Regions from separate parts of the Erwinia sp. INIA01 genome, predicted to be linked through region 2. Evidence: predicted binding sites of a transcription regulator. Region 2 holds the regulator's gene; each other region holds the start of a gene.

Region 1 (3,283 bases), on a different contig from region 2:
TTCTGCCATTCATTTTTACGATGGAATTATCTTTTTGATTTATATAATGAAACAGGTGATATGCAAAAATTAACGGAACATATCAATAAAAAGTAGAAAGGATGTTATTAGCAAGTTTAAAATAGCTCAAATAGATAATTTGAATCTGCTGATATAGACAGGAACTATATAACCCTATGATGGATCTTAATCTGGTTCGGGTTTTCATCGCCATTTATGAAACCCGCAGCGTCAGCGGTGCTGCCGATCGGCTGTTCATCACGCAGCCTTCTGCTAGCTATGCGCTAGCCCGGCTGCGGTCTGCGACGGATAACGAGCTGTTTAAACGTAGCCGAAAAGGGATGCTGCCGACGCCGGTTGCCAGCCATCTGTATAAGGTTTTTAAGCAGTCGCTCAGTGGGATTGAAACCGCCGTGGCGGATACCCGCAGCTTCTCTCCGGAAACATCTTTTCACAAATTTAGCCTCGCACTCTCCGACCTCGGCGAGCAGCTGCTGCTGCCAAGGCTGGTTAAACATCTGCGAGAGCTGGCACCGAATGTGCAGCTGGAAGTGCTGCCGATCGAGATGATGCGCATTGATGAATGGCTACTGACCGGGAAAGTGGATGCCACGCTGTGCAGCCGCAACGAAAGCATTTCACCGATTGCCCAGCGCGACAGAATTATGGATGAGCGCTACGTCTGCCTGGTGAATAACCAGCATCCGCGCATCGGCGGCGAGCTGACGCTGCATGACTATCTGGCCGAGCAGCACATTATCGTGTCGACCATCAGCGGGCATCATATGGTGGAGGCGCAAATTAAGGAGTATGGCTTTGAGCGGCGCATCGCGCTGGAGGTGCCGCACTTTACCGCGCTGGGCGAGATTATCGCCAGCAGCGAGCTGCTGGTGACCATTCCGCTCAGCGCGGCGAAAATCTATGCCGCGCGCGGCAACGGGCGCATTGTCGAACTGCCGTTCCAGCTGCCGAATCTGGAGGTTTATCTCTACGGCCATACCGAGATCGGCGACATCACCGCCAAGACCTGGTTCTATAACACGCTGAAAGAAGCCTGCCCGGTACTGATGGAGAACTGACCCGGCACTCAGCCTTTGCGGCGCGGGCCACGGCTCCAGTAGGCCATAAAGCTGATGCAGTCCTGAGCCAGGCCGCGCTCGCCGATCAGGTAGCGGCGCAGGTGCTTCACCGCGCTCGATTCAGCCGCCACCCAGCCGTGGAAGCGCACGTCGTCGTGGTCGGCGCGATCCCACACCAGCTGCCCTTCGGCCTCTTCGCGCAGATCTTCTCGCGCCAGCGCACTGTCCGGCAGGCGCACGTGCTCACGCACCGCGCTCAGCAATGCCTCACCGTAGCTGGCTCCGCTGGCGTCACGCGGCAGCCAGTGAATATCGGCAAAGGCGTACTGGCTGAGATCGACGCAGTCGCCACGCTCGGGTACTTCCAGGAACACCTGTAACTGCGGCGGGTTCTGCCAGCTGGAGAGCTGCTCAAGGATCGCCTTCGCCGCCGGTAGCGCGGTTTCATCCGCCACCACCAGCCCCTGCTTCACCTGCTCGTGCGGATTCCATTCGTAGCCGCCGCTGTCCTGACCGTATTCGCGGTTCGGCGCGGCGATTTGCATCGCGTCGCCCGGCTGCGCGTTCAGCGCCCAGGCCGATGCCGGGCCTTCGGTGCCGTGCATCACGAATTCCACTTCCATCTCCGGCACCTCGGCGTCGGCGTTAACGTGGCGAATGGTATAGGTGCGCATGATCGGGCGATCTTCCACCGCCAGCTTGCCCATGTTCTCCCACCAAGTCAGGCCGTTATCGACCGGCTCAAAGTGTTTGCCGCTTGGCGGTGGCAGCAGCAGCTTGATGCGCTGGTCCGGCGCATCCATCTTCATCTGGCGCACTTCCTCACCGCTAAACACGCAGCACAGCATCGAAGGAGACAGTACCTGCTTGCGCGCCAGTACGACATTGAATAAGCGATAACTCTGAGCAGCCATAGATCCACCTTGTTAACCGAAAGCCGTGCGCGCGTGCCGCACATAAGGGCAGCAAGAATAGCAAAGGCAAATGATAATGAGAATGCGTATTACCCCAATCCGTATCCAGCTTCATTTATCCGCGTGTGCCACCCGGGCGGAAGGCGTTGATCTCCGTCGCGAAAGCGTTCAACGTAAGGTTTTTCTTTATCGTGGAGTGTATCGATGTCGTTAAGCCTTCTGACGCAGCTGGCCGATATCCCGGCCAGTCAGTGGGATGCCCTGGCCCCCAACGACCAGCCCTTTATGCGCCACGCTTTCCTCAGCGCGCTGGAAGAGAGCGGCTCGGTCGGCGGGCGCAGCGGCTGGCAGCCGCAGCATGTGCTGTGGCGCGAGGGTGACCGCGTGCTGGCGGCAATGCCGGGCTACGGCAAACGGCACTCCATGGGCGAATACGTCTTCGATCACGCCTGGGCGGATGCCAGCCAGCGGGCGGGCATTCCCTACTATCCCAAGTGGCTGTCGGCGGTGCCGTTCAGTCCGGTGGGCGGCGCGCGGCTGCTGGGCGAAGCGCAGGCAGCCGACCGGCTGCTACAGGCGCTGCCGGAATTTCTCGCCACCCATGGTTTTTACAGCGGCCATATCAATTTTAACGACGCTGCGCTCGGCGATCGGCTGGCGGAGGACGGCCGCTGGCTGCCGCGCCTCGGTTGCCAGTATCACTGGCACAATCGCGGCTACCGCGATTTTCAGGATTTTCTCGACGTGCTGACCTCGCGCAAGCGTAAACAGCTGCGCAAAGAGCGCGAAGGCGTACGCCAGCAGGACATTGAATTTTGCTGGTATCAGGGGCACGAACTGAGCGAAGCCCAGTGGGATTTTGTTTACACCTGTTACGCCAACACCTACTTCGTTCGCGGCCGCCAGCCCTATCTCACCCGCCAGTTTTTCAGCCTGCTGGCGGAACGCATGCCGGAAGCGCTGCGCATCACCATCGCCAGCCAGCACCACCAGCCGGTGGCTATGGCGCTGAGCCTGGTCGACGGCAGCACCTTCTACGGCCGCTACTGGGGCTGCCTGGCGGAGTTCAACCACCTGCACTTTGAAACCTGTTTCTACCAAGGGATGGAATATGCGATCGATAACGGACTACAGCGCTTTGACGCCGGGGCACAGGGGGAGCACAAGCTGATACGCGGTTTTGAACCGGTACTGACAGAATCCTGGCACCTGCTGCGCCACGGCGGCCTGCATGACGCCGTGGCGGATTTTCTGCAGCAGGAGCGCGACGGCGTGCGCGCCTGGGCTGAG
Region 2 (3,283 bases):
GTATCACCTCGCGTAGTCAGGCCGCAGCGCTCATGCGCCAGACATTGACGGAAGAGGGTGTGATCCAGTTTCTGTTAAAATCTTTCCACGAAGGTGAATGGCGTTTTAATGTCCCGGTGCTGTATCAATGCTACGACCAGATTATTGGCTGGCAGCCAGTGCCTGCCTGGCCGCATCCTGCGCTGTTCATTCGCGGCGAGCGTTCACCCTACCTGGCCGATGAATATCGTGACGCACTGCTGGCACAGTTTCCTCAGGCGCGGGCGCATGTTGTGGCCGGGGCCGGTCACTGGGTTCACGCTGAAAAACCTGATGCAGTTTTACGCGCAATTCGTCGATTTTTTGTGCTGTAAAAACAATTATTTCCCTATGTTGTTAAAACATTGTCGTCATCACTTTCACTGGGGTATGATGCGCGCTGACATTTTTCCGCTGGTGATTTTTACGGCGGATAACGGCCTGACACATCAGAAATCCAGCCTTTCAGTATCACTAATCTATGGCAAAAGAGAACACGGACCGCACAACGATCGATCTGTTCGCAGATGAACGTCGCCCGGGACGACCGAAAACTAATCCGCTGACGCGTGATGAGCAGCTGCGCATCAATAAACGTAATCAGCTTAAACGCGATAAAGTTCGCGGGCTTAAGCGTGTCGAGCTGAAAATGAACAGTGAAGCCGTTGACGCACTTAACCAACTGGCCGAAGCGCGCAATATGAGCCGCAGTGAACTGATTGAAGAGATGTTGCTAAACCAGTTAAAACACCTTCAGTCCTGAATACACCGCGTGCTATCAACGCACAAAGCGACAAATGCCGCAGGATTACTCATTTATCCATTGACGGCGGTCTGCTATTATTACGGCTATCTGCAAAAATTTTGGCAGCCACCATATCATTAAGATTCAAGAGGTTATTAAACTCATGGCAATCGTAGGCATTTTCTTTGGCAGCGATACAGGCAATACGGAAAACATTGCAAAGATGATCCAGAAACAGCTGGGTAAAGACGTTGCAGAAGTTCGTGATATTGCCAAAAGCAGCAAAGAAGACCTTGAAGCCTTCGACATTCTGCTGCTGGGCATTCCCACCTGGTATTACGGTGAAGCCCAGTGTGACTGGGATGACTTTTTCCCTACGCTGGAAGAGATCGACTTCAACGGTAAGCTGGTAGCCCTGTTCGGCTGTGGCGATCAGGAAGACTACTCAGAATACTTCTGCGATGCGATGGGCACTATCCGCGACATCATTGAACCAAACGGTGCGATCCTGGTGGGCCAGTGGCCGACCGAAGGCTACAATTTCGAAGCTTCTAAAGGCCTGGCGGATGACAACCACTTCCTGGGTCTGGCGATTGACGAAGATCGTCAGCCAGAACTGACCAACGAGCGCGTTGATAAGTGGGTTAAGCAAATTTTTGATGAACTTCAGTTGAAAGAAATCATCGAAGCCTAAGCTAAACGGCCTGATGTGAGAGACATCTCACATCAGGCCAGTGATTTTTCCTATAGAAGTAATAGATACGTATTTGTAACTTCCACCTGTAAAAATGTACAATAACCCTATCGGTTACCCGCTTTCTCATCCTTCAGCCTCTCTAAACGATCTTTTGCGATCGCCGTGCGGCGGAGTGAGATAGAGCGAAATGTTAACTTTGTAAGATTTGGACGCAGGCCTCACTGGACGTAATGACATTAATCCTTACATCCAATAGTGGTATCAGGCATTCCTTGTTGTTTTCATTTCGATGTATGAGTTCTATACTGTGACGCATCCAACTCTAGCGTCAACCGATGTTCAGGGCTTTTCAGCCACTAAGTGACTAGCAAAGTAACAGGACAATATCCGCATGACTGACAACAATACCGCATTAAAGAAGGCCGGCCTGAAAGTCACGCTTCCACGACTGAAAATTCTGGAAGTGCTTCAGGAACCAGAAGGCCATCACGTCAGTGCGGAAGACTTGTATAAGCGCCTGATTGATATGGGCGAAGAAATCGGTTTAGCCACGGTCTACCGCGTGCTTAACCAGTTTGATGACGCAGGGATCGTTACCCGTCATAACTTTGAAGGCGGTAAATCCGTTTTCGAACTGACTCAGCAGCACCACCACGATCATCTGATCTGCCTGGACTGCGGTAAAGTTATTGAATTCCGCGACGAGTATATCGAAGCACGTCAGCGTGAAATCGCGACTCGCCACGGAATCAAGCTGAGCAATCACAGCCTGTATCTCTATGGCCATTGCTCTAAGGGCGACTGCCGCGAAGACGATACGCTGCACGACGAGTAATCCGTTCTGAAATCAGTATGAAACCGGTGGCTATGCCCACCGGTTTTTTTTGCGCGTTATCCGGCATAGACCGGCAGGACGTTCCAGTACGAAAGTATGGAAACCAGCGCATTCACCGCGCCGAAGATCAGCACCAGAACGATCGGTGCCGTCCCTCCTCTCACCTGCCAGGCAGCGTTGGTGAAACGTTGTCGGGCCTTTCTCGCCAGCATTGCCGGAGTGATCACCGCCCACAGCGTAGCCGCCAGCCCGGCATAACCAATCGCCACAAGAAAGCCGTTTGGCCAGATCATCGCCGCCGTCAGCGGAAGAATAAAGGTGACCACCGTCGTTTTTAACCGACCGAAGGCTGAACGATCAAACTTAAACAGATCGGCAAGATAGTCGAAGAACCCCAGACTGACACCGAGGAATGAACAGGCGACGGCAAAGTTCGAGAAGATATCCAGCAGCAGATTCAGATAGGGGCTGTGCAGCACACCCGACAGTGCGGCGACCAGCACGTCGATATTTCCGCCCTGTGCTGCAATCGCTTTGAATTCGTGGCGCGGGATATTGCCCATCGTGCCAATAATCCAGATAAAGTAGATCACCAGTGCCAGCAGTGTGCCAAACACCAGACAGCGACAAACCCGGCTGCCGTTCTTTTGATAGTAGCTGACCAGCCCGGCGATATTACCGTGATAGCCAAATGAAGCGAGGCAAAATGGGATCACCATCCACAGATAGCGCAGGTAGTGGCTTTCCTCCCCATGACTGTCCAGCAGTTTCACCGGTTCGATATGCCACAGCAGTCCGCCAAAGATAATCAAAAACGTAATCACTTTCGCGCCGAGAAAAATCAGCGTCATACGACTGACCATTGCCGTACCCAGCCAGATAAACAGCGCTACCAGTAGCGTAAAAGCGAACCCAGCGCTGCGGGCAGAAACCGGCAATGATAGCTGGCTCAGCGTATGCTGGATAATCGCTCCACTGGCGGAGATAT
Region 3 (3,283 bases), on a different contig from region 2:
CGTGTTCACCGGCGATGCCCTGTTGATTTTCCTGTCCTTTATCGGCGTAGCCTCGATTATCAAAGCGTCGCCGCTGTTATTTACCCTGGTGCGTTTACTGGGGGCTTTTTATCTGCTCTACCTTGGTATCAGAATTATTCACGCCAATTTTTTTGCTAAAAGTCATCGCAGCGAAACGGTCAGCCTTAGTCAGGAAAATGTTTTCAGAAAGTCGCTGACTCTCAGCCTGACCAACCCTAAAGCCATTCTTTTTTATATCTCATTTTTCGTGCAGTTTATTGATTATAACTATGCACATACCGGCCTGTCCTATTTCCTGCTGGCGGCTATTCTGGAAGCCTTCAGCTTTATTTATCTCTCCCTGCTGATATTTGGCGGCGCAGCGATGGCAACATTTTTCCGCCAGCGTCAGAATGTCTCGCGCGCTGGAAACGGTATTATTGCACTGCTGTTTATGGGCTTCGCTGCCCGTCTGGCGACGCTTTCTGCCTGAGAATATACGGGCCCTTAGTGGCCCGCTTCCCCTCCCCGATTATCAGTAAACCGGGTTCTCGCCTGGCATAAATTGAATTCGTTTTGCTAATTTCAACGGTATAAATTCGAGCGACATCGTGCGCCATCCGGGTAATAACCTTGCGTTCATTATCCCATTTTTGATAATGCAATGATTAATTTTCAGCGGCTAATAATCATTATTGATAGAGATTAAGCTGGGTTCTTCTTTCAACTCAGGTTATCTGCCATGTCGAATCCTCATCTCCGTCAACTGCGCCATATGGCACTGGTTATCGCACTTGTTCAGTTTGCTAATGCGCTGGAATATATGGTTTTTAATCCACTGTTCGCATTTATGGCGATTGATTTCGCCGTCCCTGTCTCTTACTCAGGTTATGTCTCGGGTTTGTATACCGCAGGTGCAGTTATTTCCGGCTTCTCCGCTTTTTACTGGCTGGGTCGGGTGAATAAAAAACGTTTTTTAATGCTGAATATGGCGTTGCTGGGCACGTTGACGGTCATGGCCACGCTAACGCAGAGTTTCGGCGTGCTGCTGATACTCCGGTTCTTAGCCGGTATGCTTGGCGGTACAACGATGGGTGTCGCCATCGGTCTGCTGATCAATCAAACCCCACCCGATATGCGTGGGAAGATGCTGGCGACGGTCATTGCCGCGTTTTCGATGGTAAGCATTGCTGGAATGCCGCTGATATTACTGATTTGTACCCATTTCGGCTGGCATCTTTCACTGAACGCCATAGGCCTGCTGTGCCTGCTTGCGATTCCACTTGTTACCCTTTTCGTTCCCGCGGAGACGTCGATTGGGTATGCTCCTGCTCCGCTGACGTTAAGTAAAAATACACTGCTCTTTGCCTCAGCAAATGCCCTGGTGCAGTTCAGTCCGATGCTGATTATTCCGATTCTGGTTCCGTTGTTGACACGGCAGATGGGGCTGGCACTGCCGCTGTTACCCTGGGTGTTTCTTGCCGGAGGCATTGCAGGCCTGCTGGCCACCAAAATAACCGGGAAACTGTTGGTGCACTTTAATACACGACAACTGGCCGTTAGTTCTACGCTTATTTTTCTGCTCAGTCTCGGCATGGCTGCGTCCGGTTCCCCGCTGTCTGGACTGTTTATTGTCCTGTTTCTCGCCGCATCCTATAGTCGTCTGGTGGTGTCATCGGCGGTCACCATTTCGTATCCCTCCGAGGGGCAGCGTGCCCAATTTGTGGCACTACAAACGTCATTAATGCACCTCGCTACCACCGTTGCATTCTTTTTGGTTCCGCTGCTGCTTGGGGAAGACGGGGCAGCCTGGCATCTTGAAAGGCTGTTAATCATCGCTGCCGTGGCGGCGCTACTGTTTCCGATTTTCATCGTAATGTTGCAGAGAAATCAGCGAATTAATCATCCTTGATGTCTTGCCGACTCCACAGATCCGGGTCCTTACACTGGCATCCATTGTGCGGCGCATGTTTTCGTTTAACTGTCTTTTAATTCATTGAAATCTAATGTTTTATATTTTTTTACACAAGACAATGAAATCTTTACAATGAGCCTGCAAAGAAAAATGATTATCATAATCATTTAAACCACTATTCCGCATGAGGAATGCTTTTATGTCTTTTGTTGGCAGGGAAAACGGTGTCGCTAAGCGCGCATCGGTTGTTAAACATACTTTTACCGTTTCACTGCTGGCGCTGGCGATTCATACGCTGACCCACCCGGCGCACGCAGCAGATTCAACGGCCCCGTCGCAAAAGGATAAAGCGCAGCAGGACCTGGTGGTAACGGCGACGGCAGACGATGGCGATGCCAGCGAAGAACAGGACTATCAGGTGAAAACCACCCATGCCGGCACGAAAATGCTGCTGGCACCGCGTGACGTACCGCAGTCGCTTAGCGTGGTGACGAAACAGCGCTTTCAGGATCAGGATCTGCAATCGGTGGGCGACGTGCTGGATAACGCCACCGGTATCGCCACCGAACTGATCGACAGCGAACGGTCAGCCTATTTCGCCCGAGGTTTCCAGATCAGCAGCTACACCTATGACGATATTCCTACCTCGGTCAGCGATACCTGGAACTACGGCGATGCCGCTGAAGACACCGCAATCTATGACCGCATTGAAATCGTGCGCGGTGCGACCGGGCTGATGACCGGCGCTGGCAGCCCGGGTGCCTCGGTGAATATGGTACGTAAGCATGCGGACAGCAAAGAGGTTACCGGTAATCTCACTGCCAGCTATGGCAGCTGGGACAAGCAGCGCTATGTGGCCGATGTCTCCTCCCCGCTTAACGAAGCCGGCACGGTGCGTGGCAGAATCGTAGCCGGTTATCAGGATCAGGACAGCTGGCTGGATCGCTACCACAAAACCAAAAAGTTCCTGTATGGCGTGATTGATGCCGACGTCACCGACAACACTACCCTGTCGCTCGGCTACGATTATCAGCAGAGTAATACCGGCAATCCAACCTGGGGCGGTCTGCCGACCTGGTACAGCGACGGTTCACGCACCCACTTTAACCGTAGTACCAACCCGGCGGCAGACTGGACGCGCTACAGCACCGATTCGCGTAAAATTTTTGCCAACGTCAGCCATAACTTTGATAACGGCTGGTCGTTCCGCGTTAATGCCACCCACGCGGAAGAAACCTTTAACGATAAACTGCTGTACGTGATGGAATTCCCTGATGTGACCACCGGTCAGGGCGTGTCCGGCTTCGGTAGCCAGGATCGCGGCAAGCGCAAGCTGGAGTCAGTGGATACCTACGCCAGTGGTCCGTT

What was found. Region 2 encodes Fur, which represses iron uptake genes when iron is present. Its sites were predicted from a motif close to ATAATAATGAGAACNACTATCAA; they were not measured.
Region 1: the regulator Fur is predicted to act here: its motif matches at 2,064-2,086, upstream of OMR58_RS15845 (siderophore-interacting protein).
Region 3: the regulator Fur is predicted to act here: its motif matches at 2,060-2,082, upstream of fhuE (ferric-rhodotorulic acid/ferric-coprogen receptor FhuE).

Annotation. Positions count from the first base shown of each region.
Region 1 is NZ_JAPDNC010000008.1:236,513-239,795, reverse strand. It holds gene OMR58_RS15850 (LysR family transcriptional regulator) at 177-1,079, shown strand; gene OMR58_RS15845 (siderophore-interacting protein) at 1,088-1,993, opposite strand; gene OMR58_RS15840 (GNAT family N-acetyltransferase) at 2,198-3,283, shown strand, end outside.
Region 2 is NZ_JAPDNC010000012.1:32,366-35,648, forward strand. It holds gene ybfF (esterase) at 1-353, shown strand, start outside; gene ybfE (LexA regulated protein) at 500-781, shown strand; gene fldA (flavodoxin FldA) at 927-1,457, shown strand; gene fur (ferric iron uptake transcriptional regulator) at 1,852-2,295, shown strand; gene mtr (tryptophan permease) at 2,352-3,283, opposite strand, start outside.
Region 3 is NZ_JAPDNC010000010.1:100,745-104,027, forward strand. It holds gene leuE (leucine efflux protein LeuE) at 1-493, shown strand, start outside; gene OMR58_RS18040 (MFS transporter) at 776-1,912, shown strand; gene fhuE (ferric-rhodotorulic acid/ferric-coprogen receptor FhuE) at 2,115-3,283, shown strand, end outside.